DNA from 4 places in the Aliiglaciecola sp. SL4 genome. Region 2 is predicted to be linked to each of the others. Evidence: predicted binding sites of a transcription regulator. Region 2 holds the regulator's gene; each other region holds the start of a gene.
The links. The regulator FNR, encoded in region 2, switches genes on or off when oxygen is low (the NO sensors DNR and NnrR bind a similar motif). The targets are predictions, from matches to a motif close to TTGATCTAGATCAA.
Positions count from the first base shown of each region.

Region 1: frdA (fumarate reductase (quinol) flavoprotein subunit) is a predicted target of FNR. The motif match lies at 3,767-3,780, and genes of this name have one in related genera.
Region 3: AB6T38_RS15645 (cytochrome ubiquinol oxidase subunit I) is a predicted target of FNR. The motif match lies at 5,132-5,145, and genes of this name have one in related genera.
Region 4: uspE (universal stress protein UspE) is a predicted target of FNR. The motif match lies at 2,227-2,240, and genes of this name have one in related genera.

Region 1 is NZ_JBGOSE010000001.1:2,552-10,246, reverse strand. It holds gene AB6T38_RS00055 (LysR family transcriptional regulator) at 1-665, opposite strand, end outside; gene AB6T38_RS00050 (acyl-CoA dehydrogenase family protein) at 771-1,997, shown strand; gene AB6T38_RS00045 (histidine phosphatase family protein) at 2,110-2,811, shown strand; gene AB6T38_RS00040 (SDR family oxidoreductase) at 2,842-3,591, shown strand; gene frdA (fumarate reductase (quinol) flavoprotein subunit) at 3,915-5,735, shown strand; gene AB6T38_RS00030 (succinate dehydrogenase/fumarate reductase iron-sulfur subunit) at 5,722-6,441, shown strand; gene AB6T38_RS00025 (fumarate reductase subunit C) at 6,438-6,821, shown strand; gene frdD (fumarate reductase subunit FrdD) at 6,818-7,210, shown strand; gene AB6T38_RS00015 (prenyltransferase) at 7,233-7,695, opposite strand, start outside.
Region 2 is NZ_JBGOSE010000002.1:34,303-41,997, reverse strand. It holds gene AB6T38_RS03900 (heavy metal translocating P-type ATPase) at 1-1,957, shown strand, start outside; gene ccoS (cbb3-type cytochrome oxidase assembly protein CcoS) at 1,970-2,155, shown strand; gene AB6T38_RS03890 (sulfite exporter TauE/SafE family protein) at 2,152-2,817, shown strand; gene fnr (fumarate/nitrate reduction transcriptional regulator Fnr) at 2,843-3,580, shown strand; gene uspE (universal stress protein UspE) at 3,694-4,626, shown strand; gene ttcA (tRNA 2-thiocytidine(32) synthetase TtcA) at 4,762-5,649, shown strand; gene AB6T38_RS03870 (patatin-like phospholipase family protein) at 5,665-6,726, shown strand; gene AB6T38_RS03865 (DUF2987 domain-containing protein) at 6,737-7,366, opposite strand; gene AB6T38_RS03860 (glucosaminidase domain-containing protein) at 7,363-7,695, opposite strand, start outside.
Region 3 is NZ_JBGOSE010000012.1:69,419-77,113, forward strand. It holds gene AB6T38_RS15620 (hypothetical protein) at 1-1,185, shown strand, start outside; gene AB6T38_RS15625 (DUF2892 domain-containing protein) at 1,216-1,431, shown strand; gene AB6T38_RS15630 (sigma-54 interaction domain-containing protein) at 1,504-2,808, opposite strand; gene AB6T38_RS15635 (NAD(P)/FAD-dependent oxidoreductase) at 3,019-4,290, shown strand; gene AB6T38_RS15640 (DUF3365 domain-containing protein) at 4,299-4,940, shown strand; gene AB6T38_RS15645 (cytochrome ubiquinol oxidase subunit I) at 5,214-6,806, shown strand; gene cydB (cytochrome d ubiquinol oxidase subunit II) at 6,803-7,695, shown strand, end outside.
Region 4 is NZ_JBGOSE010000001.1:740,742-748,436, forward strand. It holds gene AB6T38_RS03360 (helix-turn-helix transcriptional regulator) at 1-196, opposite strand, end outside; gene AB6T38_RS03365 (hypothetical protein) at 330-776, opposite strand; gene uspE (universal stress protein UspE) at 1,245-2,162, opposite strand; gene AB6T38_RS03375 (F0F1 ATP synthase subunit gamma) at 2,313-3,215, opposite strand; partial or broken gene AB6T38_RS03380 (alternate F1F0 ATPase, F1 subunit alpha) at 3,217-4,795, opposite strand; gene AB6T38_RS03385 (F0F1 ATP synthase subunit delta) at 4,818-5,654, opposite strand; gene AB6T38_RS03390 (F0F1 ATP synthase subunit C) at 5,658-5,936, opposite strand; gene AB6T38_RS03395 (F0F1 ATP synthase subunit A) at 5,929-6,654, opposite strand; gene AB6T38_RS03400 (ATP synthase subunit I) at 6,710-6,997, opposite strand; gene AB6T38_RS03405 (AtpZ/AtpI family protein) at 7,000-7,368, opposite strand; gene AB6T38_RS03410 (F0F1 ATP synthase subunit epsilon) at 7,375-7,695, opposite strand, start outside.

The sequences.
Region 1 (7,695 bases), on a different contig from region 2:
ATAAAATCTTCTAACACCGCCCCAGTTGGACGATGGGAAACACTAATATGTTCTGCTGCAAAATACTGCTCTTGGGTGATTGGCTGTTTTGATGAATTGGCGTTTTTCAGCAACGGATGTTGCCTGTCCATTAAAATCATAAATTTATCATTGCGCACGTTTTCATGACGAATAGGCGGTTTAAGAGGCATGGCAATATCAAATGCCAAATCAAACTGCCCTGAGGTTAATCCCTTAGCAAGTTGATTTCGCTCTACTTTCACACTTGCAAAGGTGATATTCGGCGCTTTCTCAAACAGTATCTTAGCAATGCTTGGCAAAATGGTGGGCTCAAGGGCATCGTGCATAGCAATGCGAAAGTGGTTTTTGCTAGTTAGGGGATCAAACTCGCCCCACTGTTGTAAAATTTGTCGAAGGCGACTCAGATTATCGATAATCAGAGGTGCCATGCGTTTACAAGCTGGGGTTGGCACCATCTTATTTTTGCTGCGCTCAAACAATGGATCTTGTAGACAATCCCTTAGTCGTTTTACCGCATGGCTCACCGCAGAAGGGGTGATATTCAGCCGCTCAGCGGTTCTTGTCATATTTTGTTCCAGATATAGACTCTCAAATACTTTTAATAAATTTAAATCTAATCTTTGAATTTGTTTTATTTCCGCCACAACTCACCATGAATTAAATTCACACAACTAATTAAGTATATTTCATTTCATTCAAATGGCAACAGTGTTTATGCTAGTCAGCAAGTTAATTATTCGGAGACGATTATGCATTTCGAGCACAGTCAAAAAGCACAAGATTACCTTTCTCGCCTAAAAACCTTTATGCAAGAAAATGTTTACCCCATTGAAAGTAAAATCTACGCTGAAATGGAAGAAATGAATCCCGGTGGTGACTGGAATAACTGGACACTGCATCCTGATGTAGAACGCTTGAAAGTAAAAGCCCGCGAACAGGGACTGTGGAATTTATTTTTGCCCGACGACAAGCTCGGCAAAGGGCTAAGTTGTTTAGAATACGCACCTTTGGCCGAAGAAATGGGTCGCGTTCCTTTCTCCCCTGAAATTTTTAACTGTAATGCGCCAGACACAGGCAATATGGAAGTGCTTTACCACTTTGGTTCAGAAGCGCAAAAACAACAATGGTTAACGCCCTTATTAGCTGGCGAAATCCGCTCTGTTTTTGGCATGACCGAACCCGAAGTCGCCTCCTCAGATGCAACTAATATGGCAGCCACAATAGAACTAGATGGTGACGAAGTCGTAATCAATGGCAAAAAGTGGTGGAGTACAGGGCTAGGCCACCCTAACGCCAAAGTTACCGTTTTTATGGGATTATCTAACCCCGAAAATGACCGACATGCACAACATAGCATGGTGCTAGTCCCCCTCGACAGCGAAGGTATTGAAATTAAACGTATGTTAACCGCCTATGGTGATTATGATGCCCCTTACGGCCATGGTGAAATGCACTTTACTAATGTACGTGTGCCTAAAGAAAACATCATTATGGGTCTGGGTAAAGGCTTTGCTATTGCTCAAGGACGACTTGGCCCAGGCCGTATTCACCACTGTATGCGCGCTATCGGTATGGCAGAAAAAGCCCTTGAATTAGCTATTTTACGTGGACAGGCACGTGAAGCATTCGGCAAACCAATCATAAAATTGGGAGGTAATCAGGAACGTGTTGCTGAAGCTCGCATGGCGATAGATCAAGCTCGACTACTGACCTTAAGTGCCGCCTGGAAAATTGATGCTGTCGGTGTTAAAAATGCCATGACAGAAATTTCGGCGATCAAAGTGGTTGTGCCAAGAATGTTGCAAAATGTGGTAGACATGGCTATCCAGTTCCATGGTGGAGCTGGAATGTGTAGTGACTTCCCTCTTGCACGATTTGCCGCAGCAGCTCGCTCTTTGCGACTAGCCGATGGTCCAGATGAAGTTCATCAGGGTATGGTCACCCGTATTGAGCTGAAAAAGTATTTAAATAAATAAGTGCAATTGCCGTAACGCGGTTAATACGCTAAGCCAATACAATCAATAATAAGCTTGATGAGCCCCATCAAGCTTATTTAACGACGATAACAACAACTGAATAGGAAAAACTTTGACGGCTATTTATTTGATTCGGCATGGCCAAGCATCTTTTGGCCAACAAAATTACGATAAACTGTCCGATATAGGGCACCAGCAAGCTAAGGTATTAGGCGGTGCGTTGCAAAGTCGGATAGGTAGTTTCGATAAAGTATTTTTAGGCAGTATGCTACGGCATAAACAGACCTTACAAAATTGTTTATCTGGTATGGATTCACAGCTAGACGAGGCGCACTGGAATATTGATGCCAGTTGGAATGAATACGATCATAACGACATCATTGCCCAAATGGGGCCAGAGTTCGCTGATGCCCCCTCGGTTAAAGGGTGGATATTAAAACATGATCACCCCAAACAGGCTTTTGAAAAATTGTTTAACGATGCCATGGATCGCTGGATGTCTGGTCAGCACTGTGAGCAATATGTGGAATCTTGGGATTGCTACCAGAAACGTGTCATCAGAGCCTTAAACAATGTGTCTAAAAACGCAAATGGCGCGAAAAAAGTAGCGGTTTTTACCTCTGGTGGGCCTATATCTGTGGTCAGCCAGTATTTGTTAGGGGTGCCGGCAGAAAAAGTTATGCAGGTAAATTGGACCCTAGTTAATTGCGGTATAACCAAATTAGTGAATACTCCCTCTAGAGTATTTTTATCTACCTTGAACGAACACAGCCATTTCGAAGGTGAAAATAGAGCATTGATCACCTATAAGTAACCCTTAAACCTAAACAAGTGTAGTCTAACAATGAACAGAAAAAACATATTAATTACCGGTGCCAGCTCTGGTCTAGGTAAAGGCATGGCCATCGAGTTTGCCAAAATGAACAGAAACCTAGCCTTGTGTGCTCGCCGTATTGAGCGCTTGGAAGAGTTAAAACAAGAACTACTCAGCATCAATCCGAATATTAAGGTGTCAATTAAATCTTTAGACGTGGACAACCATGATCAAGTATTCGAAGTATTTGACCAATTCCATCAAGAATTTGGCCAGATCGACAGAGTAATTGTAAATGCGGGCATGGGAAAAGGTGCGCCTATTGGTACAGGATATTTTTACGCCAATAAGCAGACAGCCATCACCAACTTTGTTTCAGCAATTGCCCAGTGTGAAGCCGCTATGGCCATATTCCGACAACAAAATGCTGGACACTTAGTCACAATTTCGTCTATCAGTGCCATTCGTGGCGCACGCAGAGCCATGAATGTTTATGCTGCCACAAAAGCAGGCTTAAGCTCCCTCACGGAAGGCATGAGAATTGATGTATTAGACACACCCATTAAAGTATCCACAGTGCATCCTGGTTTTATCAAAAGTGAAATTAACGAAAAAGTTAAAAAAGTTCCCTTTATTGTAGATACAGAAACAGGCTGTAAAGCCATGGTTAAGGCCATCGAAAAAGAAGGCGCAAACAGCTACGTGCCGGCATGGCCTTGGGTGGTCTTTCGACCCATTTTGAGCATAGTCCCCCTGAGCTGGCTAAAGAAAATGAGTTAAACAGCATATAAACAGAGCAAGTTAAGGCTTGCTCTGCTATCTACCTTTCGCAAACATTTCCCCTATGCGGCTCTAATACTCACATTAAATATCGCGCCACTAGCCTAAAAAAAAGATGCACTAGCCACTTTGCTTTGTGCATCCTCCTAAAACCACTCGAACTAAGCAAATTTCATTGATCAAGGTCATTATTTGCTCGTTTAGCAGTATTAACCTTATTTATTTTATGGTTATATTATCTACCTAAAGCTAACACCTGTTTACAAAGGCGGGATTTAAATTGAGCTAAGTTGGATAACACACCGTTAGGGAAATAGGACGAAATGAAATACAAAGATTATGACGTACTTATTGTTGGAGGTGGTGGAGCGGGATTACGAGCCAGCATTGCAGCTGCCGAGCAGGCACAAAAAAACGGCTGTGATTTACGTATTGGTTTAGTATCCAAAGTGTATCCTATGCGCTCCCACACAGTGGCGGCAGAAGGCGGTGCAGCAGCAGTAACCCGTGACGACGATAGTTTTGACGCCCACATTGAAGACACAGTTGCAGGGGGTGACTGGTTAGCCGAGCAAGCGGTCGTCGATTATTTTGTGCGCCACGCCCATCAAGAATTAGTGCAAATGGAACATTGGGGCTGCCCTTGGAGCCGCAAAAAAGATGGTTCCGTGCAAGTCCGTCGGTTTGGCGGCATGAAAATAGAACGCACTTGGTTTGCCGCAGATAAAACCGGTTTTCATTTGTTACATACGCTGTTTCAAACCTCCTTGCGTTATGGTCAGATCCAGCGTCTTGATGAATTTTTTGTACTCGACTTAGTGGTAAACGAAGAGCGAATCGCAGGCATTGTCGCCTTAGAAATTGCCACCGGTGAGTTACATCTCATTCGCGCCAAATCGGTTATTTTAGCCACAGGTGGTGCAGGCAGACTATTTCGCTTCAACACCAACGGTGGCATTGTTACCGGTGATGGTATGGCGCTAGCTTATCGACACGGCGTAGCGCTGCGAGACATGGAATTTGTGCAGTATCATCCCACTGGCCTACCGGGTTCTGGCATTTTAATCACCGAAGCCTCTCGAGGGGAAGGTGGTTTAATGCTAAATAAACAGGGCTATCGTTACCTGCAAGATTACGGCTTAGGCCCAGAAACGCCCATTGGCGAGCCGAAAAACAAATACATGGAGTTGGGCCCTAGAGATAAATTGTCTCAAGCGTTTTGGCACGAACAGCAAGCAGGACGGACAGGCCGTTATGGCGACAGTGATGTTGTCTATTTAGATTTACGCCATTTAGGAAAAGCCTATTTAAATGAACGTCTTCCCTTTATTTGTGAGTTAGCCAAATCCTATGTCAACGTGGATCCAGTTAAACAGCCTATTCCAGTGCGTCCGGCGGTGCATTACACCATGGGCGGGATCACCACCAATACCCAGTGTGAAACGACCATTAAAGGCCTGTTTGCCGTTGGTGAATGTGCTTCAGTGGGTTTACATGGCGCCAACCGATTGGGGTCCAATTCACTCAGTGAGTTGTTGGTATTTGGTCGTTTAGCCGGTGTACAAGCGGCAGATTTTAGTCAACAACAAGCACTCACCCCAGCGGCGACCTTAGAAGCTCAATTTCATCTTCAACAACAACGCATCAACGACTTACGTAACCAGCAAGGTTCAGAAAGCTGGGTAGCCATTAAACGAGAGTTAGTGAAAAGCATGGAAGAAGGCTGCGGAATATATCGCGATCAAGCAGGCATGCAGCAAACCCTCACTACCCTGCGGGCGCTAAAAGCTCGCTACCAACAAATAGGCATTAGTGATAAAAGCCTCGGCTATAACACGGAATTATTACAATGCATTGAAGTGGGTTTTGGCATAGATGTGGCCGAAGCAACCTGCTTGGCCGCACTACAACGCCGTGAATCCAGAGGTGCCCACCAGCGCCTTGAATCCAGAGGTGCCCACCAGCGCCTTGATGAAGGCTGCACCACCCGTGACGATGAGCACTTTTTACAACATAGTTTGGTGCACTACCAAGCCAATAATGATGCACAGCTAGCTTGGCAACCAGTTGACACTTCACTGTTGCCACCAGCAACACGGGCATACGGTGACGCAGGTAAGGAGGTCAAAAATGAAAACCATTAATATCAGTCGTTATTTGCCAGAAACCTCAGAAACGCCTTTTGTGCAGCAATTTGATATTCCCTGTGATGACAGCACCTCGGTACTCGGCGCACTGAATTATATTAAAGAAGAGTTAGATCCCTCTTTGAGTTATCGCTGGTCTTGCAGAATGGCAATTTGTGGTTCATGCGGCCTTATGGTCAATGGTATCCCGAAACTAGGCTGTAAAACCTTTTTGCGTAACTACCCCGACACTATATTCCTCGAACCTTTAGCCCACTTCCCCGTAGAGCGGGATTTAATTGTGGATATGGATGCGTTTTTAACTCATCTTGAAGCGGTAAAACCCTATTTGATCAGTGATGAGAAAAACATCACAGAAACACATAAACAAACCCCTGCACAAATGGCGAAATACCAACAATTTTCCGACTGTATAAACTGCGGACTTTGTTATTCTGCTTGCCCGCAGTTTGGCTTAAACCCTGAATTTTTAGGCCCGGCAGCTATCACCCTAGCCCATCGTTACAACTTGGATAACCGTGATCACGGCAAAGCCCAACGCATGCCGTTGTTGAATACCGAAGAAGGCGCGTGGAGCTGCACTTTTGTGGGATTTTGCTCAAAAGTCTGCCCGAAGAATGTAGATCCCGCTGCGGCAGTTAATCAATCTAAAGTTGAATCCGCTAAAGACATGATTATCGAATTATTTAAGGGGAATTTATGACTTATCACACAAGCCTGTCTCGCACCTGGTGGTTAAAACACAATGCCTTTAAAGCCTATATGTTGCGAGAAGCGACGGTATTGCCCCTCACATTTTTTATCTTGTGTTTAGTCTCTGGCATTTTCAGTTTATGGCAAGGTGAAAGTCATTGGCTCAACTGGCAAGCCGCCATGGCTCAACCTTGGGTGTTGGTCATCAACCTAATCGCCCTAATGGCCAGTCTATTTCACGCATGGACCTTTTTTGTGTTGTTTCCCAGAGTGATGCCAATTCGAATTGGGGAAATTACAGTGCCAGCCAATCTGCTCGTAGCAGGACAATGGGCCGGCGTATTCTCAGTGATCATCTTATTTTTCTGGTTATTTTGGGGGAACTTATGAATTCGCTAACAACACAAAACAGCGATAAGACTGCTACGAAACCCCAGCGCAGTATTGAACCGGTTTGGTGGGCATTATTCAGCGCTGGCGGCGTGTGTTTTGCGGTTTTTATTCCCGCCGCCGTGTTATTTTTAGGTTTACTGCAACCCTTGGGATTGATGGAGTTTAGCTATGCCCAAGCCCACAATTGGTTTTTTAGTTTTTGGGGGCTGATGTTCAGTGGCGCTTTTATTATTCTGCCCACATTTCATGCTGCCCACCGTATTCGCCATGGTTTACACGACTTAAAGGTACAACACCATGGGCTAGTCAAACTGATATGTTATGGACTCGCCGCAGTGATCAGTTTGCTAACCTTAGGCATTTGGTTAGCGGGTATTATCAGCTAAGCAAATGGCTTTTATCCTAGGGTTATACGCCTATGCCAGAGATAATATTTTCTAAGATTAACATCAGCAAAAACAGCAAACTGAAACGCCGAGTATATTGAAAAGCATTGGGCGCAAACCACAACGGCCAAACTTCTTTACGAAAGCCCTCTGGCATCTCTGTGGGCCGTTCCTTATTGAACACTTTAAGTGTTTGAATAAGCGTGGGTAAGGTGACTAATAAAATTAAAATACTAAAACCAATGTAGCCGTTTACATAAATGTAGGCGGCCAAAACATACTGAGATAACAGCATAACTTGTACCGCTTTTCGCGAATTACTGGCACCAAGCAACACCGGTAGGGAATAAATCCCTTTGCTCTTATCCATCTCAATTTTATCGATATGTTTACCAAAAATAACCGCTGTGGGTGCCAAAGCGTATAAAGTACCAATTAACATAGCAGCGTTACTCCATTGTCCGCTGCTAACATAATAAGCTCCG
Region 2 (7,695 bases):
AAAGCTAAGTGAAATCATTTCACAACTTGAGTCAGTAGGCTATCACGCCCTTCCCTTTCAAGCGGACGAACACGAAGCTTCTTACCAAAAAGAAACCAAAAGCTATTTAAAACGTATTGGATTAGCAGGCCTTATGAGTATGCAGGTCATGATGTTAGCCATCGGACTGTATTTTGGTATTTTTGGCTCAATAGAAGATACAACCAAAGAATTTCTCCACTGGGTGAGTTTTCTATTAACCACGCCTGTGGTGCTATATTCTGGCTTTACTTTTTATAAAAGTGCATTTAGTTCATTACGAATGAAATCTGTAAATATGGACTTTTCCGTTTCAATAGCCATTATCGGTACTTTTGTGGCTAGTGCTTGGGCAACAATTACCCATACCGGCGAAATTTATTTTGAATCAGTTTGTATGTTCATCTTTTTATTACTAATCAGCCGCTTTTTAGAACACCGTTCACGACACCAAGCCAGTCTCATATCTGCCAATATGTTTAAATACATTCCACTGACGGCCATTCAGATAGATAGTGATAACAAGCAAAACTCGGTGTTAGCAAAACACCTTAAACCAGGACAAAAAATACTAGTCCGCCCTGGTGAAACGTTTCCAGTCGATGGGGTGATAACATCTGGCGATGGAAACGTAGATGAGTCCATGTTGACGGGTGAGTCTGAGAAAATCAAAAAGAATATTGGTGACCATGTGTATGGCGGCACCATTAGTCTGTCAGGCTCATTTGAAATAGAAGTTGAAAATGAACTTAAATTATCCTTAGTAAATAAAATACTACGTTTGCAAGAATTAGCCCTTGCCGATAAACCCAAGGCTGCAGTGTATGCTGATGTAGCCTCAAAATATTTTATTGTAATTGTTCTAGGAATTACTCTGATTAGTTATTTCGGTTGGTTAGCTTATCAACCAGATCGGGCATTTTGGGTGGCCATATCGATTTTAGTCGCCACCTGCCCTTGTGCATTAAGCTTAGCAACCCCCACGGCATTAACTAGCGCCATAGCAAAGTTAAACCAATATGGTTTATTGGTAAAAAGAGCAAATATAATTGACGTCATGCCTGATGTCGATACGGTAATTTTTGATAAAACAGGTACCCTCACTAATGGTCACTTTAGTGTAAGTGAAGTTGAGCTATTTAATCATTCAGACGAAAATTTTGTATTCAACTTAGCGGCTGGCATCGAGCAGTATTCTAAACATCCAATCTCCCAAGCGTTTCAATCCAAAACGCCTCTAGAGGTTAATCACGTAGACACCATTGCTGGCAAAGGCTTGCAAGGTACCTATCAATCACAAATTGTAAAGATTGGTAATTTAAGCATTTTAGATGATAAATTAAATTTGCCAGTAAACCCTGATGACTCTCGCGTGTATTTGCAATTAGGCAAACAATTAATCGCCGCATTCACGGTAAAAGATGTAGTCAAAAAAGACGCTAAACAGCTCGTCAATGACCTGAGTAGCAAACAATTAGTGATGTTAAGTGGTGACGCCGAAACAAGTGCTACCTCGGTTGCCAACGCCTTGGGAATTCCCAATGTGTATTTTAGGCAAACTCCTCAACAAAAACTCAATTACATCCAAAGTTTACAAGCTGATGGACATAAAGTGTTGATGATTGGAGATGGTATTAATGACGCGCCTGTATTAGCGGCTGCCGATGTATCTATTGCAGTAGGTGACGCGAGTGACATGGCGAAACGTTCAGCCGATATCATTTTATTAAATTCGAAATTAAGTAATGTAAAATTTGCTGTTAGTATGGCAATCAAGGTACGCCATAAGATTAAACAGAATATGGTCTGGGCTATAGGTTACAACGCACTTATTCTTCCTCTTGCAGTGGCTGGATACTTAAGCCCATGGATGGCCGTTATCGGTATGTCTTTAAGTTCAATCATTGTAGTAGCAAATTCAATTCGTCTGCTCCGTTAATAGGAAACTAAATTGAGTATTATTTATGTATTAATCCCCATCGCTATACTGCTCGTTTTGTTAGCTATCGGGATCTTTTTTTGGGCAGTTAAGTCAAATCAATTTGAAGATTTAGAACGTCAAGGTTACAACATTTTATTCGATGATGACGTAGACAAAAAAGCACCACAAAAAACCCCTAAAACTGATAAAGAATGAACGATATCAGCTGGTTCTCAGCGATTTTAATTGGTCTTGCAGGTAGTGTACATTGTGCAGGGATGTGCGGCGGTATTGTTACCTCATTTACCTTTGCCTTGCCAAAAAATCAGTCACAATGGCCATTTTTAATCGCTTATAATACAGGACGTATTTTATCCTACAGTGTTGCTGGCGCTATCGCCGGACTTTTAGGGCAAGTTGTCACAACCCAATCTTTCATCAACCCACAAGTACTCACCCTGTTTGGTGGGGTATTTATGGTATTACTGGGGCTTTATGTGGGTCAATGGTCTAAATTGCTCACCAAGGTCGAAAAAGTTGGTGCTATTTTTTGGCGTAAAATCAGTCCGTTGTCAAAACGTTTTATTCCCTTTAAACACCCTATGTATGCCGTACCCTATGGTGTGATTTGGGGTTGGCTGCCCTGCGGATTAGTATATTCAACATTAACCTGGAGTGTTTCCACTGGCAGCGCCGTACAAGGTGCGTTGACCATGTTTTGTTTTGGTTTAGGCACACTGCCTATTATGTTAGCAATGGGAGCTAGCGCCACTCAAATCAGAAGTTGGTTAACACAATCCTTAGTAAAACGTAGCGTCGCAGTTTTATTATGTTTATTTGGCTTGATTTTATGTTACCAAGGGATTCATAATTGGTAACGAATGAATTAAGTGGAATTATCTAATGTCTGATTCGAACAAGTTCAGTATTCGCTGCCAAAATTGCAGTTTTAACCACCTTTGCATCCCCGTAGCCCTGAACCAAACAGAAATGGAAAGTTTGGATGAGATAATCGAGCGTAAACGTCCTTTGCATAAAAATGATCAGCTCACTATTCCAGGGCAGAAATTCACCTCCTTATTTGCGGTAAGAACAGGTTCATTTAAATCCTATATTACCTCCCCTGATGGAGAACAACAGATAACCGGGTTTCATTTTCCTGGTGATATTGTTGGTTTCGACGGACTCTTTTCAGACAGTTACCAAAGTTACAACCAAGCCATGGAAACCTCTATGGTGTGTGAGTTACCCTATGACAAGCTTGATACTATGAGCGAGCAACTTCCGTCTTTACGTAAAGAAGTGCTTAAGATCATGAGCACGGAAATAAACCAAGACCATAGTATGATGATGCTATTGAATAAACGTACCGCAGAGGAACGTCTTGCACATTTTTTGGTTAATTTATCTGACCGCTTTCACTCTCGTGGTTTTTCGGAAACAGAGTTCAACTTAACCATGACGCGCAACGAAATAGGTAACCATTTAGGTCTTACCGTAGAAACCGTGAGCCGTTTATTAACCCGTTTTCAAAAAGAAAATATCATAAAAGTAGATGGCAAATTTATCCAGCTCCTCGATTTATCCACCCTTAGAACTAAACTCGGTGAACATGTTTTGCAGAATAAAGCCTGCGGATAAGCCTTTCCTGTTAAGTTGATTTAGGTCAAAACAAATAGTCGGTTAACTGGCAAAATAGCTAAATTACCCATACACTTAAGTTGTAAGTGTAAACCTTTCAAGGGAGTTAACTAATGTCCATATTTAACAAAATACTAGCCGTTGTAGACCCGACCACTGATGATCAGAAAGCGTTTAAACGTGCTCTCTTACTGGCACAAAAAACGGGGGCAAGTGTTACTGCCTTTCTTTCCATTTACGATTTCTCGTATGAAATGACCACTATGTTAACCGTAGATGAACGAGAAACAATGCGCCAAGCTGTGGTGGATGATAAAACTGATTGGCTAGCCAATATCGTTGAGCCCTTGTCAGCTAACTCTTCAACCTCTGTAGATATCAAAGTAGTTTGGCATAATCGTCCTTATGAAAGTGTCTTATTTGAGGTGATTGACCACAGTTATGACTTAATTGTAAAAGGCACTCACGAGCACGACACCTTGAAATCGGTTATTTTCACCCCTACCGATTGGCATATATTAAGAAAATCACCCGTGCCTGTATTGCTTGTCAAAGAACATGACTGGCCAAGCAATGGCAACATTTTAGCGGCTGTAGATGTGGGTAGCGAAGATGATGAGCACCATAGTTTAAATAGAACCATTACGAAAACTGCAGGGATGATGGCTGATTTATTAGAAGGCAAAGTCAACCTTGTTAACTCTTACCCTGGGACACCGGTGAATATTGCCATAGAAATTCCAGAGTTTGATCCCGTTGGTTATACGGAATCAGTCAAGCAGCATCATGCTAAATGTATGCTTGAACATGCACAACAATTCAATATACCTCAAGAAAACCAGCATCTAAGTGAAGGTTTACCTGAAGATGTGATCCCATCAGTTGCTAAAACCATAGATGCAGAGTTAGTAGTGATTGGAACTGTAGGTCGAACAGGGATTACCGCAGCTCTTATTGGTAATACCGCTGAACACACGATCGACTCTCTCAATTGTGATGTTTTAGCCATAAAACCTGAAGGTTTTGAGTGTCCACTCAAGCACTAGTAATACATTAGCAATATCAGAGCAGAACTTTACCTAAAACATTTGAAATTAGAGTGTTTATGTCCTTTATGAGGACAGGTATAATCTGCGCTGATTGCAATGTTTTCTAGGAATATAATGAGTAAGATCGAGTCTCTGTCTGAGAGTAAAAAATACAGTTTCAATAAACTTCAAAAGCGCTTAAGACGAAATGTAGGTAAAGCAATCGCCGATTTCAACATGATCGAGGATGGCGATAAAGTGATGGTTTGCCTGTCTGGCGGTAAAGACAGTTACACTATGCTCGATATTTTGATGTTTCTAAAAAGAATTGCCCCTATAAAGTTTGAAATTATTGCGGTTAATTTAGATCAAAAACAACCTGGCTTCCCCGCGGATGTACTTCCAAGATACTTAGAAAATTTACAAGTACCTTATGAAATTGTCACCGAAGATACCTATTCCATCGTCAAAGATAAAATTCCAGAGGGCAAAACCACTTGTTCCCTTTGTTCAAGGTTACGTAGAGGAATACTGTATAAAACGGCAATACGTTTGGGGGCGACAAAAATCGCTTTGGGACATCACCGCGATGACATGCTCGAAACCTTATTTCTGAACATGTTTCATGGGGGACGCTTAAAATCTATGCCTCCAAAACTCGTCAGCGATGATGGTAAACAAATGGTTATACGACCATTAGCCTATTGCTCTGAAAAAGAAATAACCCAGTATTCCGAACTACTTGAATTTCCGATTATTCCCTGCAATTTGTGTGGCTCTCAAGAGAACTTGCAACGTAAGGTGATTAAAAACATGCTAACAGATTGGAATCAGCGTTTTCCGGGTAGAATAGAGAGTATGTTTAAAGCGATGCAAAATGTGGTTCCTTCCCATCTTGCTGACAATCAATTTTTCGACTTTAAAACTTTAGAAACACAACAAACACCGTTTGAAAACGGTGATATTGGATTTGATCAAGAAGACTTTTCGTCGCCATCCATTAGTAATGATGACACCGTAAATATTATCAATATAAGTTAAGGATCACTTCAATAGATGAAAATTGGATTAGCGTTAGGAAGCGGAGCCGCTCGAGGCTGGGCGCATATCGGAATTATTCAAGCCTTAGAAGAGCTTGGTATTGAAGTAGATGTAGTGGCAGGTTGTTCAATAGGTGCTTACGTTGGTGCCGCTTATGCGAGTAATAAATTAGAACCTCTTGCACAATGGGCTAGTTCTTTATCTGAGTGGCAAGTACTTGGGCTTATGGGGGTTGGCTTTCGTAAAGGCGGACTTGCCAGTGGTATAAAAGTATTTAAAGCCCTTGAAGAGAATTTTTGTGAACGAGAGTTTGAACAATTATCCAAACCATTAGGTGTAGTAGCCACCGATCTCTATAGTGGTAAAGAGGTTTCTTTTACCCAAGGCCCATTAGCCGAAGCGGTGAGAGCATCCTGTGCAATACCCGCTCTTTTTCCGCCAATTGCTTTTAAAGGAAGATGGTTAGTGGATGGTGCTGTGGTAAATCCTGTACCAGTAAACTTATGCCGTCAACTTGGAGCTGATTTCGTTTTTGCGGTCAATTTAAGTGCCGATTTTAGACCTGAAATTCAAGCTCAATATCAGTTGGAACATGAAAATAATCAGAAGCGAACCAATGATTTTTTCAATAAAAGTCACTCGTTTATGCAACGTATTTTTAGTGGTAGATTTAAAAAAGACAGCGAAATTGATGAAGAGGATCTTGAGTCCTTAGAAGATTTAGAGAATATGTCTTTGCATGAAAATGACGAATTGGAAAATGAAGAAGTTTCCCCTTCGTTAGAAATTGATAAGGAAAAACCAGAAAATATAGAAACAGAGTTCACAACTAGCAAAATGAAATTAACCGACAACACCCCTAGCATGTTAGGCGTAATGTCGAACTCTCTTGATATTCTTCAAGCAAGAGTAACGCGTTCTCGTTTAGCCGGAGATCCACCGGATATCCTCATCGAACCTCAACTAAGAGACTTCGGCATCATGGAGTTCCATCGTGCCGCTGAGCTAATTGAAGAGGGACGCCAGAGTGTGAAACGAGTCGCAGCGCAAATTAAATATCAATTACGTCTGGACTAAGTTTTTAAGTTTACTTTGTTATTGCTGTAATTCTGTACGGGGCCTCAGAAAAGCTCACCTGAGCGCCCTGCTCTAACCAATCCTCACTGACTACAACATGATGTTCATCTACGTATAATGCATCCGGTATCGAGTCTCTATCAATGTTATCGAAATAAAACTGTAACCCGCTAACTGGAGGCATTAGGAATGAAAGAAAACTTCCCATATCGTCGAAAAATATAGCGTACTGTTGATACAAATCTTGTAATTCTTGATGAGTGTATTGGGTTTGCAAATAACTGGGTTTTGTTTCCAATTGCACTGACATGTCACACTGATTACTATTTTCACCCAGTTCAAGTTCTACTACAGCTTTAGCTTGTTTTAAGGCTTTTTCGGTCGGTAATAAAAAACGATATTCTGGGGTAATGGTAACCGGAAGGGTTACTTTTTGAGTGACGATATTCGCACTTTGAATTTGGCACAAGCCACCGTTTCTAACATTTTTAAAACCAAATGCGAATTGTAATGCGGGCGTCTCTTCATTATCGATTTTTTTAAGATGGCTATAAAAGCTAGAATACTCAACAGACAGCGTATCAGCCAAAGCAGAACTACAAAAAGTAACCAAAATAAAAATAAAGCTTAAAAATTTCATGCGGGTAAAAACTTCCTATTAAAACGTATCATTTGTATGAGCTCTTTAATGTACTCGTCACCGCGTTCGGAGTAATTTTTCAAGCCTTTTGCTAACTTTTCAGCGGTAATTTGTTGATTACTGTTACGTAATTTGGCTCGTATGTCGCGCAACTGAGCGTAAGCCTGGTGACGGTTAATATTTCGAAAATATGTACTTACAGCATACTCTAAACTGGTAAATTTAGCCACTTCATGAACCGCCCCTTCATTACGACGTTTAGGAACGAAGCCACAGCCCTCTCGAAAGCACCAAAGACCGAAGAAGTTAAAACCTTGCTTGGCAAATCT
Region 3 (7,695 bases), on a different contig from region 2:
AGCCCGATATTTACCGGCTTTATTGACGTTAGCGCGGGCAACAGAATATCCTCAGATCCGGTCATCGATGGTGCTAAAACCCTCAGAGATATTCGTTTACAAGTGCAGTGGGAAAAGCTACTCAACCATTCCAGTTTAACCATCACCAGCGACCTGTATTATGACGGTGTATTAGATGATGTGAAATTAGACGTTCGGGAATTTGCATGGCAAGGAAGACTAGATGCCTTGGGTGAATGGGGTAAATATTTTGATTTAAAACTAGGTCAACAAGTGTTGACTTGGGGAACAGGTGATTATTTATTTCTGAATGACCTTTTCCCAAAAGATTATCAATCATTTTTTGCAGGTCGTAATGACGATTACCTCAAAGCACCTTCCCTATCAGCTAAGTTATCTGGATTTTTTGATTGGGGAAATATTGACTTGGTTGTTACTCCAGAATTTGCAGCAGACAACTACATCAATGGCGATTACTTTTCATTTTTCTCTTCACAGGTAGGCAGCAACATCGCTCCCGGTTTTGAAGTAAATCCACCTTATTTACCGGAGTCGCCAGAATATGCATTACGCTATTATAAAACCTTTGGCTCATCTGAACTTGCCATTTATGCTTACGATGGCTTTCATAAATCGCCCAGCAGCCAAACCAGTGAAGGCCAAGCTTACTTTTCTGAACTCAAAGTTTATGGTGCCAGCATCGTAAGCCCTGCTTTTGCGGGTCTGCTCAAAGCAGAATTCGCTTATTATGCCTCTCGAGATGATAATCAAGGCACGGATCCGCTAATTCCAAACGATCAAAGTCGACTTTTGGTTGGCTATGAACAGGAGTTAATGAAAGATGTATCTGGCAGCCTGCAGTGGTATTTAGAACGCACCCATGACTATTCACAATTAAAGTTAAACTCCCTAACACCAGAATATGATCCCAATCGCAGTCGTATTGTCGTTACTCAACAACTTGTTTATCGGTTAATGCAACAAACCTTAACCATAAACGCATTTAACTTTTACTCCACCAGCGACAAGGACGGTTTTTTAAAATTGCGTGTTGATTACAGTCCAGTTGACCAGTGGCGATTAGCGATGGGTATGAATCTATTTTACGGTGATGACAATCACACATTTTATAATCAGTTTGAAGATGCGAGTAACTTCTACGCTAGCTTCAAATACTTTTATTAAGCTACAAAACCATTAAAAAAGAGGATAATGATGTCTGCTGAACGAGCGTTAACCGCATTTGCCGGTTTTATGGTGTTAGTTTCCGTTGCCTTAACGGTTTGGGTTCATCCCAACTTTGTTTGGTTTACGGTTTTTATAGGTGCTAATTTATTTCAACAAAGTTTTACAGGCCTGTGCCCTGCCACCTTTATTCTTCGTAAAGTGTTTGGTTTTAAAACCGAAAAAGAACTGGCGAATGGCCAATAAAATTCAGTAATACGCCATAAATGACAAAACCAAAAAAGATAACGGCCCACATAATCAGATCACGCGGGCAAATTATCTTCCGTCGTATTTTAAGCCATATTTCTGTAATTTCCGATAAAGGGTTCGCGGACTCACCTCTAATTGCTGGGCAAGTTCATCTACAGGTAAAGTGCTAGAAAAACACAATTGAGAAAGGTACTGTTTTTCGACTTCATCCAAGGAAATAACTTGCTTCACGTCCTTGCCCTCAAAATTATCGGAATGAATGATGAGTTCAGGCAAATCCTCAACCTCAATAATGTCTTCATTAGCAAGTAACGCTGAGTGCTCGACAATACTTCTAAGCTCACGAATATTGCCAGGAAAATCGTACTGACTTAATTTAAGCATCGCTTGTTGACTAAATCTTTTACGATGTAGTTCGGATTGTTTTAAAAAATGTTCGGCTAAAATAGGGATATCGGAACGACGCTGAGCCAATGAAGGCAACATAATGGGAAAGCCCGCGATGCGATAATACAAATCTTTCCTAAACTCACCCGATGCTACTAATTCAAGTAAGTTCTTATGACTTGCACAAATTAATCTAAAATCAGCTTTTTTCTGTTTAATCCCACCTACGGTGCGATAACAATGGGTTTCAAGCAACCGCAATAGTTTAACTTGCATAGCCAAAGGCACATCTGCTATTTCATCAAAAAAGACAGTGCCACCATTAGCCATCTCTATCAGCCCTTTTTTGGCATGGGTTGCGCCAGTAAAAGCACCTTTTTCATGACCAAATAACTCCGACTCAAATAAATTTTCGTTAAGACCTGTACATTCAATAATTACAAAGGGTTTTTCTGCTCGAAAACTCGACTCATGAACAGCCTTAGCCACTAACTCTTTACCAGTACCCGTTTCGCCGTGTAAAAGCACCGCAATATCGGACTTAGCTGAGCGGTTAATCTTATTTAGCATCTTTTTAAAAGGCTCTGATGCACCTATCATAAGTTGCGCATTCGACTCATTGGACGCAAACTTTATACGGTCTAACACTTCTAAAAATCCGGTGGTGATACCATTTTCATCTTTGATGGGTTTCATCAAAATATCACAATAGGTTTTTCCGTATGGCGTATCGTGAATATGAATAACACTGCTAGTTTTATCGGTTTTATTACACTGCTCCATTGGACAATCTTCACCGTGCTGATCACAGGGGCTTGAGTTTCGGTGGGAAATTTCAAAACAGCGGCTTTTACCTACTATCACTTCATTTTCATAGGTATCTCGATACGCTGGATTAACGGCTAAAATACGGTATTCAAGATCAATAAAAATTGCCGGCTTTTCCATTGCATCAATCATCGATTGTACGACACTCACATTCATAATCGGTGAAACCTTCATTAAGTCATTATTGACTCATACTCTGACAAAAATGACACAGGAATCAAGTTATATCTAAATCATCTCAAATGATTTTAATAAAACATATAACTTTCAATACCTTAAACAATTTTGAATTTATAGCACGGGTCTTGCTTATTAAGTATTTACGTGTCGTACCCTTTAACGATATTAAAAAAGTAAGGATCTAAAATGGCTAAAATAGTGATCTTAGGCGCAGGAACCGGTGGCATGCCAGCGGCTTATGAAACAAAAGAGATATTAGGCAAGGAACACCAAGTTGTTGTGATCAATGAACGAGCTGAGTTCCGGTTCGTTCCTTCCAACCCTTGGGTTGCTGTTGGATGGCGAGAGCCTAACGCAATAACGATGCCCATTGAAAAATATCTCAATAAAAAAGGCATTGAATTCATTTGCGCAAGGGTGGATAAAATCGATGCACAAAACAATGTTATTTTAACCCACGACAACCGAAGCATAGACTACGATTATTTGATAATTGCCACAGGACCTAAACTTGCCTTTGCTAATATTCAAGGAGCTGGACCTGACTTTTACACGCAATCCATTTGTACCTTAGATCACGCTCAACAATGCTATCAAGATTTTGAAAAGCTAATAAAAAATCCAGGACCAGTTGTGGTTGGTGCTTTCCAAGGCGCCAGTTGCTTTGGGCCTGCATACGAATATGCGTTTATCTTAGATAAAGCACTCCGAGACGCTAAGATCCGCCACAAAGTACCCATTCACTTCGTTACCTGTGAACCTTATATCGGGCATATGGGCTTAGGTGGTGTGGGAGACTCTAAAACCATGTTGGAGTCAGAACTTAGAACCAGAGACATAAAGTGGACTTGTAACAGCAGCGTAGATAAGGTCACTGAAAGTATGATGTTTGTTTCTGAGTTAAACCGAAAAGGTGAAGTTGAATTCGAGCATCAACTACCATTTCACCATGCCATGCTTATCCCTCCATTCAGTGGTGTTGACGCTGTGGCAAATGTTGATGCTTTGTGCAACCCTAAAGGTTTCGTTCTCACCGATGAATACCATCGCAATCCAACCTACCCGAATATATTTTCCGGCGGAGTCTGTGTTGCTATCCCTCCAGTTGAGGCAACTCCAGTCCCTACAGGAACGCCTAAAACAGGTTACATGATCGAAACTATGATGACCGCCATCGCCCACAATCTAAAAGCCCTCATTATTGACAAGCAACCGCCTCACACTAAAGGCACTATGCATGCAATTTGCTTAGCCGACATGGGCAACACAGGAGCAGCATTTGTAGCCATGCCGCAAATTCCGCCTCGTAATGTCGCCTGGTTTAAAAAAGGGAAATGGGTACATTTAGCCAAAATTGCATTTGAAAAATACTTCATGCGGAAAATGCGCACGGGCACAAGTGAACCGGTTTACGAAAAGTATGTGCTAAAAGCACTTGGAATAGAACGACTAGAATAGGAAATACTATGAATAAAATATTAGCAATATGTGTAACTACAATAGGTGTGTTAACTCTTGTCAGTTGCAGATCTTATGGAACGGCTACTAAGGTGGATGAAACAGCCACGAAAAAGGACCCGCTAACAATTAGTCAGCTTCAAAATCAGGAAGCATCCTCAAAGCAACAGATGCAAAACATTGCCAAACAAAAAATGCAGCAATTTGGTAAGCAACTCATAAGTGAATTACTCAATGCAATTGGCACTGGTGGCTTTGAAAGTGCAGTAGAGGTTTGTCAACAACAAGCACCTAAAATTGCCGCTGAACTATCCACTAATGGTTGGACCCTAAGTCGCACAAGTTTGAAAACCCGCAACACCGATAACCAACCCAATGAGTGGCAAAAAGAGGTATTAGTGAACTTTGAACAGCAACTGAAACAGGGCGAAGCAATGGATAAATTGGTCTTTAGTGATATTAAAAATGGGCAATTTAGAATGATGAAAGCCATTCCTACTGGTCAGTTATGTGTTGCTTGTCATGGTACAAATATATCCTCGGATTTACGTGAAAAAATAAACCAACACTACCCACAGGACACGGCAATAAACTTTTCGTTAAATGATATTCGCGGCGCTTTTAGCGTCACTGCGCCTATGTCTGAGTAGACTACTGCCAAACAAATTAATCCACAAAATCAGCTGCCAAATCAGCAACTGTCACTTATGACACACTTCTTGTCATAAGTGACACACAAGCCCAAAAATAAAGCCTCACCAAAAATAAAACTCCAATCCTTTCAACACCTTAAAATATTTTCCATATTTGGCACGCAGAATGCAATTTGAGTTCAATAATGTTGATTAAGATCAACTCCGAGGTAGAAACCATCGGAATATAATAGATTCGACAACACTTTTTAAATCACTAGGAGAAACAGTATGAACGAGACTCTAATTGAGTTATCTCGTTGGCAATTTGCCTCTACCGTCATGTTTCATTTCATATTTGTTCCATTAACCTTAGGCTTGAGTTTTATGCTTGCCATAATGGAATCTGTGTATGTTTTGACTGGCAAAGAAATCTATAAACAAATGACCAAGTTTTGGGGTAAGTTGTTTGGGATCAACTTTGCTATTGGCGTTGCCACAGGTTTAACCATGGAATTTCAGTTCGGTATGAACTGGTCTTATTATTCCCATTATGTAGGTGATATCTTTGGTGCGCCTTTGGCGATAGAAGGACTTATGGCCTTCTTCTTAGAATCTACCTTTGTTGGTTTGTTTTTCTTTGGTTGGGACAAAATGACCAAAGTGAAACACTTAATGACAACTTGGTTAGTTGCCATAGGTTCTAACTTCTCTGCCCTTTGGATCTTAATTGCCAATGGCTGGATGCAATATCCTGTGGGCGCAGAATTTAACTTCGAATCCATGCGCATGGAAATGACCAGTTTTGCAGAAGTCATTTTCAACCCTGTAGCGCAAGTGAAGTTTGTACATACGGTATCTGCAGGCTATGTTACCGGTGCAATTTTTGTTCTAGCTATTTCTTCTTATTACTTACTTAAAAACAAAGACGTTGCTTTTGCTAGACGCTCTTTCGCCATCGCGGCCAGCTTTGGGTTAGCATCGGTCATCTCAGTTATTATTTTAGGTGATGAAAGTGGTTATGAATTAGGTGATGTTCAAAAGGTTAAATTAGCCGCTGTCGAGGCTGAATATGAAACCCAGCCTGCCCCTGCTGCTTTCACCTTGTTTGGCATACCCAATGATGAAACTGAATCTGTCGATTATGCTATCCAAATACCTTACGCCATGGGTATCATTGCCACACGCTCACTAGACGAAGAAGTGGTTGGCTTAAAAGAACATAAAGAGCGCCATAGAGAGCGTATTTTATCTGGAATTGTAGCTTACGACTTATTAGACAAAGTCAGAAATGGCCAAGCGACAGAAGCTGAACGGGCTGATTTTGAGCAACACAAAGACAATTTAGGCTTTGCCATGCTCTTACAGCCTTTTACGGATGATGTTACTAACCCTTCCGAAAATGCTATTCAACAAGCTGTTGATTACAGTATTCCAAAAGTTGCACCGTTATTTTGGAGTTTCAGACTGATGGTTGCTTCTGGATTTGCCATGTTAGTGCTGTTTGCCCTAGCCTTCTATTACTCTACTAAGCACCAAATTACTAAACCTCGCTGGTTATTGAGGTTTGCTCTTTGGAGCCTACCACTTCCTTGGATAGCCTCAGAAGCGGGTTGGTTTGTTGCCGAATACGGTCGTCAACCTTGGTCAATTGCAGAAATATTACCGGTACATGCATCTGTATCCAATTTAAGTGTTACTGACGTCGTTATCACGATAATAGCCTACACATTCTTCTATGCAATTATGTTTATCGCCGCCTTTTATTTAATGCAGAAATACGCCAAAAAAGGCCCCAGTGAAACTTTTGCCGAAGCCGAGCGTGAATTAGAAGAGGCGGCACAACTACTAAACGATGAACAACCTCAAGGAGCAAACTCATGATTGATTATGAAACCCTTCGCGTTATCTGGTGGGTGTTGATAGGTGTATTACTCATAGGTTTTGCGATTACCGACGGCTTTGATTTAGGAGTAGGTGCATTATTGACGCTGATTGGAAAAACCGATCAAGAACGCCGAGTCATGATCAATACCGTAGGGCCCCACTGGGACGGTAATCAGGTGTGGTTAATCACTGCCGGTGGCGCTATTTTTGCTGCTTGGCCGATGATCTATGCTACTGCGTTTTCAGCTTTATATTTAGCACTAGCCTTAACCTTAATCGCGCTGTGGATGCGTCCGTTAGGTTTTGATTACCGTAGCAAGCTAACCAATAAAAAATGGCGAATGATGTGGGATTGGGCGCTTTTCGCAGGCGGCTTTATTCCTGCCCTAATATTTGGTGTGACATTTGGTAACTTACTACTGGGTATCCCTTTCGAGTTAGACGAGACTTTAAAGTCAACCTATACAGGCTCGTTCTTCAGTTTACTAACACCATTTGCACTGCTAACCGGACTAGTTTCAGTTGCAATGCTGTTAAACCACGGAGCAACTTGGTTACAACTTAAATCCGATGGTGACCTATATCAGCGGGCACGTTCTTTGTCAGTAATACTAGCTTCAACAACAGCGGCTCTTTTTGCCTTAGCAGGAGTGTATTTGGCCCTTGGCGTCGATGGCTATCAAATTACTTCAAACGTAGATATAGCTGCAACCAGCAATCCTTTGCATAAAACCGTATCGATTGTAAGTGGAGGATGGTTACAAAATTACAGTGCCTTTCCATGGATGATAGCAGCCCCTGTTCTAGGTATTGTTGCTGCATTGGCCTCCGCCTTCTTTTCTAGTGTCGGCAGAAGTGGCAAGGCATTTGTTGCAAGTGCGCTAAG
Region 4 (7,695 bases), on a different contig from region 2:
AAATTGCAACCACAGTTTCTAACTGAGCATGACCTTTTTCTGCGCGCATAATTACCTTTCTGGAAAGGCCTGTTTTATCCGCAATGTCTTGCTGCGTTAAATCTGCATTTAATCGCGCTTGTTTGAGACGCTCGCCTAAATTTGAGACAATTTCTTTAATTAGCATAACGGCCTTAAAGTTACTATTTTGGAACATTATTTGATTAATACCTAGATAATGTACCTAAATTGTAACTTTATCAAGAATTGTTTTAAAGTTCCTTTTAGGTGCCATTATATGTGTTTAGGGGTTTAATGTGCGGATTTTGGGACTTTGTGTAGGTGTAATATTATAATATGCTGTTTTCAAAAAACGTTTTAATTTCAGTGACATCCAATTCAATCTTTTTAGATTCTAACCAAGGAATTGAGTTATCGACTGAGTCAAAGAAAGCATAATCAATACCTGTCGCTTCATAACCTATAGAGCGTTGCTGCTTAATTGTGTTACTAATATCCGAATTCAAGATCACTACGGCAATACAAGTTATACCATTATTTTTACGAATTCTATTTTGTTCTAAAAAAATCTCATAGGTTGAGGGGGGAAATAAACTCTCTCCATACAAACAAGTTATCTGTCCCCACGGGCGAGATTTATCAACCAGTTCTGTAGCATCCCCGGTATTTTTAATCCCTTTCTCAAGAGCTTCGTCATTCCAAGGGCCTCGACCACTATAAAGTATAACTTGTCGGCATTTACCTACAACGTAATTACCATGTTCCCATAATTTCATTGGACCCCGTGTACTTTGTCGAGTTTAACAATCACTCAAATCATCACCATAAGCGCTGGATACGGAGTTAATGATGATGCTCTTACTCTAAGAGTAGAATAAGGGGCGAAACTAAACAAGTCGATTTGTGATTTGAATCACCCTAATTATAAATTAATCCCGATTGAAAAAGTAAAACGCCAGTATGGTGGTTACCCCTTTTCTTAAATATCTGTACCATCGGCTAGATGAATTCTAGGTGTGGGGCATACACGTCGCAATATGATGGACCCGTCACAACCACTTTTTCTTTGGTCGCTTCTTCCTCCCATACAACAGATAAATGTTTGTAATGAGAACCTATGGAGGGCCTTAATACTGAGATCGCGAACACGCTATTTTCGTTACTCGAACAAAAATCAACCAGGTAAAGGGTACCTTTTGGTATCTTTTTTTATTGACGAGCTTTAGGCTTCTTGCTTTTTGAAATCACTCCGTCTCACTCTCATCGATATTCAGAGCCAATACCTCACAATTGAGTTCTGCCAAAATGGATTCAGCGGTATTTCCCAAAAATGCTGCGGAAATGCCTTTACGAGCCACTGTGCCTAAAATCACCAGTCCTGCGTCGATTTGTTTAACTACATTTGGGATTACTTTTTCTGGCATGCCTGCTACAACATGCTTTTTGGCCATGGGAATTTCATGGGCTTTTTCCATGCTATCGAGTTTATCACTGTGAAATTGAGCACTATTGGCACTGAGTTTTTCAAAATTAATGGTAGGGAAATCAATGGCGGCACTCATGTTATGCACTAAATACGCGCTCACAGTGTGTATTTCGTTTTCTCCTAACTGTGCAAAAAGTCGGGCCGCTTCCAAAATGTCTTGATTCAACGCAACGTGTTTATCGTCTTTGGCTAACACATCAACCGCAGCCAATATAGGCGCGTTTGTCCAAGTGGCGTGTTTTACCAATAACAATGGTGCTTTGCAGTAACGTAGCAAGTGCCGGTCGATTGGCATAGCAAAGGGATTTATACTCATGGAGTCTGCGGTTATGCGTTTGATCACCAGATCCGGTTGGATCTTGCTAACGGCATCTTCGATACCTTCGTGTACCTCTCGACACCATTGGACATGGGTAGTACAACGGATGTTCTTTTTCTCCAGATCTTCAGCAATGGTATTGAGATAGAGATAACGATCTGCAAGATATTCTTTTTTCATTTCTTTACGGTGATCGCTTGAAAGCACATCGGTTAGATCTAAAATAGGCTCGTAAATTACATTCAGAAGATGAATATGTACTTCATTCAATTCGGCAAATTTTAAAGCCCGAAGTAAGGCTTCATGCTGCTTACGCTTGCCACTGATGACAACTAGAATTTTTTGCGGTGTTTGCATAGTAATCTCCATTAATGAATCAAGCCGATACACTTTGACCATACACCGATTATTCAATCACTACTTGATGTCGATCAATATTGGTGAATAAACAGTTTAGTCGAATATGTTTAGGCAAACCTAATGATTCCCTTATACCTACTATAATTTTCATTTTTCAAAGGCAGTAAGGGCTTCAAACCCATTCACTAAATCAGCAAGCTCTTCATCAATGGCACTTTGTCTGAGTTTATTGAATGACTTTTGCATTTGCTCTTGTAACTCTTCTATATTTTTTTCAGCTCGCTGCATTGCTATAAGTCGACTTGCATTTTCACTTGCTAGTGACTCTATGCAACCTTTAAAAATGGATGTGAAAATATATTCTTTTATTAGCGTGCTAAAGGTCGTCGCATTATTAACAAGCAACTCTGGAATACATTGATTAGGCCAAGTTAGTGATACAAATTCGTGTTTCCACTTTTGGTCAAAAGGTAATATCCGCTTAAAGCAAGGGCCATAGTTAGGTTTGTCTAAAGTACGATTGAAAAAAAGATAAACTTCTTTTAACTGATTTTTTGTTTGTTGTTGCTCGATTTCTATCAAAATCTCAGAAACAAAAGAGGTAATGCTTTCTATTGAATTAGGCAATGGAAACTGTCTTCCTAATAGAACTTTTTGTCCTTCGAGTAACGACTGTATTCGCTCACCCGCTGTCCATATCAGTTGCGCCGCGCCGAACTGTTGCCGCTTCACATTTAAAAAATCGACTAAAATATCATTAAATTGCCCCACCAAGCCCTGATCAGAGCCAATAACAATAATTCCTACTTTGGATTTATGATCTGATGGGGAGGATATCTTTTCTGTAGCGGGATAGTCACTTTTGTCAGTATTGATAAAATAAGCGGTTAGTCCTAATTGTACGGTTCGGTAATAATCTTCCAGTGAAAGTACTGCATTTTCATATTGATTTATATTTGCCGCAGCCATGGCTTTCATGGTTCTAACAACTGATTTCAAATCAGTTGCACTGACAATTTTACGTTGTAAATCGCTGTTCGATTCACTCATATTATGATTCGCCGCTTTCCGTATTAGCGTGAGGAAGGCTATCAGAACCGCTTTGCAAAGGTGCTAAAACTTGTTTAAACATAGTTAGAATATCCTTGAGCTCTTGTTCTGTTAAGGTATTCGCTAGGGCTAATTTGTGTTGAATATCCTCATGAAGGTTATCAATTTCATCGACTACGGCATCTTGCGCCTGTTGAATATACTGAAGAGAAATCCCATCAAAGAAATGATGTGTTAGGGCTAACAATACAATAATTTGAGCAGGTACTGACAACGGGGACGACTCTGGTTGTTTTAAGCAGGCCCCTAATACGCTTACCATGTTCGATTGTTGCTAAACTGCTGTCATCTAAACGAGCGCCAAAACGCGCAAATGATTCCAGTTCTTCGAATTGTGCATATTCTAATTTTAATGTGCCCGAAACGGCTTTAAATCCCTCTCTTTGCGCTTTTCCGCCTACTCTGGATACGGATTTTCCCACATCAACTGCTGGCAATACCCCCAAATCAAATAATTTGGGAGACAAGTAAATTTGCCCATCGGTAATGGAAATTAGGTTGGTTGGAATGTAAGCCGACATATTTTGTTCTTCGGTTTCAATGATAGGTAAGGCCGTCAGGGAACCGCCCCCATGTTCTTCATTTAAGTGAGTTGAACGTTCCAATAACCGCGAGTGCAAATAAAATATATCTCCTGGAAATGCTTCTCTTCCAGGCGGACGACGAAGTAATAAAGATAACTCTCTATATGAACGGGCATGACGAGTTAAATCATCGTAAACGATAAGTACATCTTTTCCTGCGTGCATAAAGTATTCGCCAATACTGGTTGCAGCATAGGGCGCGATATAATCCAATCCTGGCGGATCATTGCCTTCGGTTACCATAACAACTGTGTATTCAAGGGCATTGTGCTGCTGTAATATGCCAATGGTTTTCGCAATTGAAGATGATTTTTGGGCGATAGCACAATAAATACATAGGACGTTTTTGTCGCGCTGATTTAAAATGGTGTCAATGGCGATTGAGGTTTTCCCGGTCTGTCGGTCGCCCATGATTAATTCCCGTTGCCCGCGTCCAATGGGGAGTAGGGCATCTAACACCTTAATGCCTGTTTGCAATGGTTCGGTCACTGGTAAACGTGACATAATTTCTGGAGCAGGGCGCTCAATGGGTAAGCGAGGTGCCTGTGAAAGGTGACCTTTGCTATCTTTTGGATGGCCTAAAGGATTAATAACACGGCCCAATAGGTGTTCGCCCACAACAATGTCCATCACTCGTCCAGTTCGCTTTACTTGGTCACCTACACTTAGCTGACAATAGTCACCTAACAACACTACGCCAACTTCATTTTCATCTAGATTAAAGGCAATTCCGTAAATATTATTTGGGAAAAGCACCAGTTCTTCAAAACCTACACCTGGTAAGCCCCTTACAGTGGCAATACCCTGAGACACACTGTTAACAATACCAACTTCTTCAAGCAAACAGTTACTCGTCACATCGTTATTTGATTGGTTTAGCTGTTCAAATAGTGAATCATAATTTTGCTGTAAACTTGCCCGAGGATCCTGTTTCATTCTATCTCTTCACTTTTTTGGTTTAACGTATGTTTGATTGCGCCAGATCTGGCTTATTAACTGTCTTTATGGTGCTAATGTGAGTAGACACTTTTTTAGGCAACTGGTGTTGCAGGTTTTCTTTCATTGAATTCAAGTAATTTTGTGTACTCCAAGGAATTTTCCAGCCATCAAAAATAACTTCTACGCCACAAATTAATTCTCGGTTTATTGTGTAATTAAACTCAAGTGCTTCCAATTTGTCTGATGAATACGTTTCTTCAAACCATTGTTGTAACCGGCTTTTTTGTGCTGAAGTTAACTCGAAGGTGCTGTGAATATGAATAGGCGCTGTAGTGGCGTTTAACGCTTTACTAAACTGAGCGTGTTGTTCTCTATTCAAGGTGTTAAGTTGCAGCAACAACTTATTGAACATCAATGTTTGCAATTCACTATCGGCAAGTTCATTCTGTATTTTTTGACTCGTACTAAAGACTTCCTGCATGCTTCTTTGCACAACTTGCTGTTGCAAGGCTTGGATTTCTTGTTCGATAGAATGTAATCGAGTTTCCAGAATTTCAGCCGCCTCTTGTTGTGCGATATCGAGTAGTTCTTGACGTTTAGCTTTCGCTTCTTGATTGGCTGTATGAATGATCTCGCTGCGTTGTTTTTCTATTTGACTTAATTTAAGTTGATACTCCGTTTGCAACACTTTCGCTTGTTCATTTTTTGCCTTTGCATCACTTAGAATTTGCGCAATTTTGGTTTCTCGTTTATTCAGACCGTTAATAATTGGGTGGTACAAAAAGCGCTTTAACAACCACAATAGTATTAGAAAATTGACGGTTTGAGCGATTACGGTAAACCAATCTATAGGCATTGCTTAGCTTCCTGCTTTATCTATAAAATAATTCCAAAATGGATTGCTAAAAAGCATAATCATCGACACTACAAAACAATAAATAGCTGTTGATTCAATCATGGCTAAGCCAACAAATAATGTTCGGGTTATGGTGGATGAGGCATCGGGTTGTTGTGCAAGTGCTTTTAACGCATTTGCTACTGCCGTTCCTTCTGCTAACGAAGGGCCCAATACCCCTATACCAATTGTTAGCCCAGCAGTAATGATTGAACAAATTGCAATTAGGGTGAGGTTATCCATTATTTTTCTCCTTTGCAGAAATGGATATTGAAGTGTATTTTTGAATAGTTTGCTGATCTTGTGCAGTGGCTGCGGCGATATACACAGCGGCGAGAATAAAGAAAATATAGGCTTGCACCATACCTGTTAATAACCCTAACAAAGACATAATTATTGGGAATACAAAAGGTGATATAACTAATAGAATGGCAAGGATCATGGCACCACTCATCATGTTCCCAAATAAACGCACCGCTAATGCTAAGGTACGAGAAAGCTCACCTATAATATTAAATGGCAGCATAAAAAAGTTAGGTTGAGCGTATGATTGTAAGTACCTTATTGGCCCTTGGCTTTTTATTCCGTATAACGGAACCGAAATAAATACACAAAGTGATAACGCGATTGTGGTGGAAAGCGAACCGGTTGGAGGCTCATAATTTGGATATATAGTGAGCAAATTAGCCATGGCAATAAACAAAAACAAGGTACCCAATAAACCGATATATTTTGCTGGTGAGCGTAAACCCACGTCGTTTATTTGTTGTAAAATTGTCACTACCAAAACTTCTAAACCATTTTGCCAGCGGGTCGGGCGCAATTGATCATTTAGATTACGAGTAATAAGGTACGCGCCCAAAACTAAAATAAACATAATTAACCAGGTAAAAACGATAGTGGCATTAAGTTTAAAAAAGCCGTATTGCCAATAAATAATTTCATCGGGCGTAATATGCATGGTTCTAAGCCTTTATTGTTTTATCTAATATTCGACTAAAGCTTTTTGTTTTTAATCACTGAATCTGGGGTTTGGGCGTAATAGTTAGCACTTTATTGGTAATCACTCGACCAATTAAGAAGCCAACGAGACTCAAAATCAGCAGCCAAAACTGCTGGTTTGAAATAAAATAAAAGCCCGCCACACTGACTCCCATGCGAAGTACAAAACCACCAATAAACCAGTATTCTGGGCGATTAGACTGCAACCCTTTTTGTACCGTAAACCATAAGCTATAGAAAAAACTAATGCCCAAAACAACACCTGCGAATAACGCTATTAGCATACTGTAATGATCGCTCATAGTTAGTCTTCCTCGTCTGTTATATTGTTATGTTGAGTATCAGCGTCGGCATCATGGATCGCTTGGTGCTCTTTACTTACCCAGCCCCAAGCGGTGAAACATCCAATGGCCAACCCCGCAAGCAATAATGCTAGGGTCCATGAACGTTGTTGCTCGAAGTTGTTATCAATCCAAATGCCTAACATTACCCCAAGAAAAGTAGGTACAGCCACAGACCAACCAATAATTCCCATCATCCCTAAACCTGACCATACTCCAGGTGAGGAGCGGCGTTTTGCGTTTAGTTTTAATTGTGCTTTTGTTGCTACTTGTTTAACCAACGCTTGCGTTGCTTGTTTTTGGGATTGTTGTGTGCCGCCTGTTTTACTCATGGTAAGTTAATCTTTCGATATCGATGAAAACTGCTTTAAGAATGTGGTTTCTAATTTGGCCAAGACACTGCGTAATTCCAACTGTTCCTGATCTGCTTTTAAAAATTCTTGCTCAACGGTTTTGTGTAATTTCTGCAAAGAGCCTCCAACAATTGCTCTGCGCACGGAAATGAGTAACTGTTTTCCGGTTTTAATTAATATTCCCTCATCAATGGCAATATATGAATGCTCGTTAGCTGCGAGTTGATAGGTCAATATTCCCGGGACAACAGGAGTTACACAGTCAAGTCTATTGGGTAAAACGCCAAAGCTGCCTTCTGGCGTTTC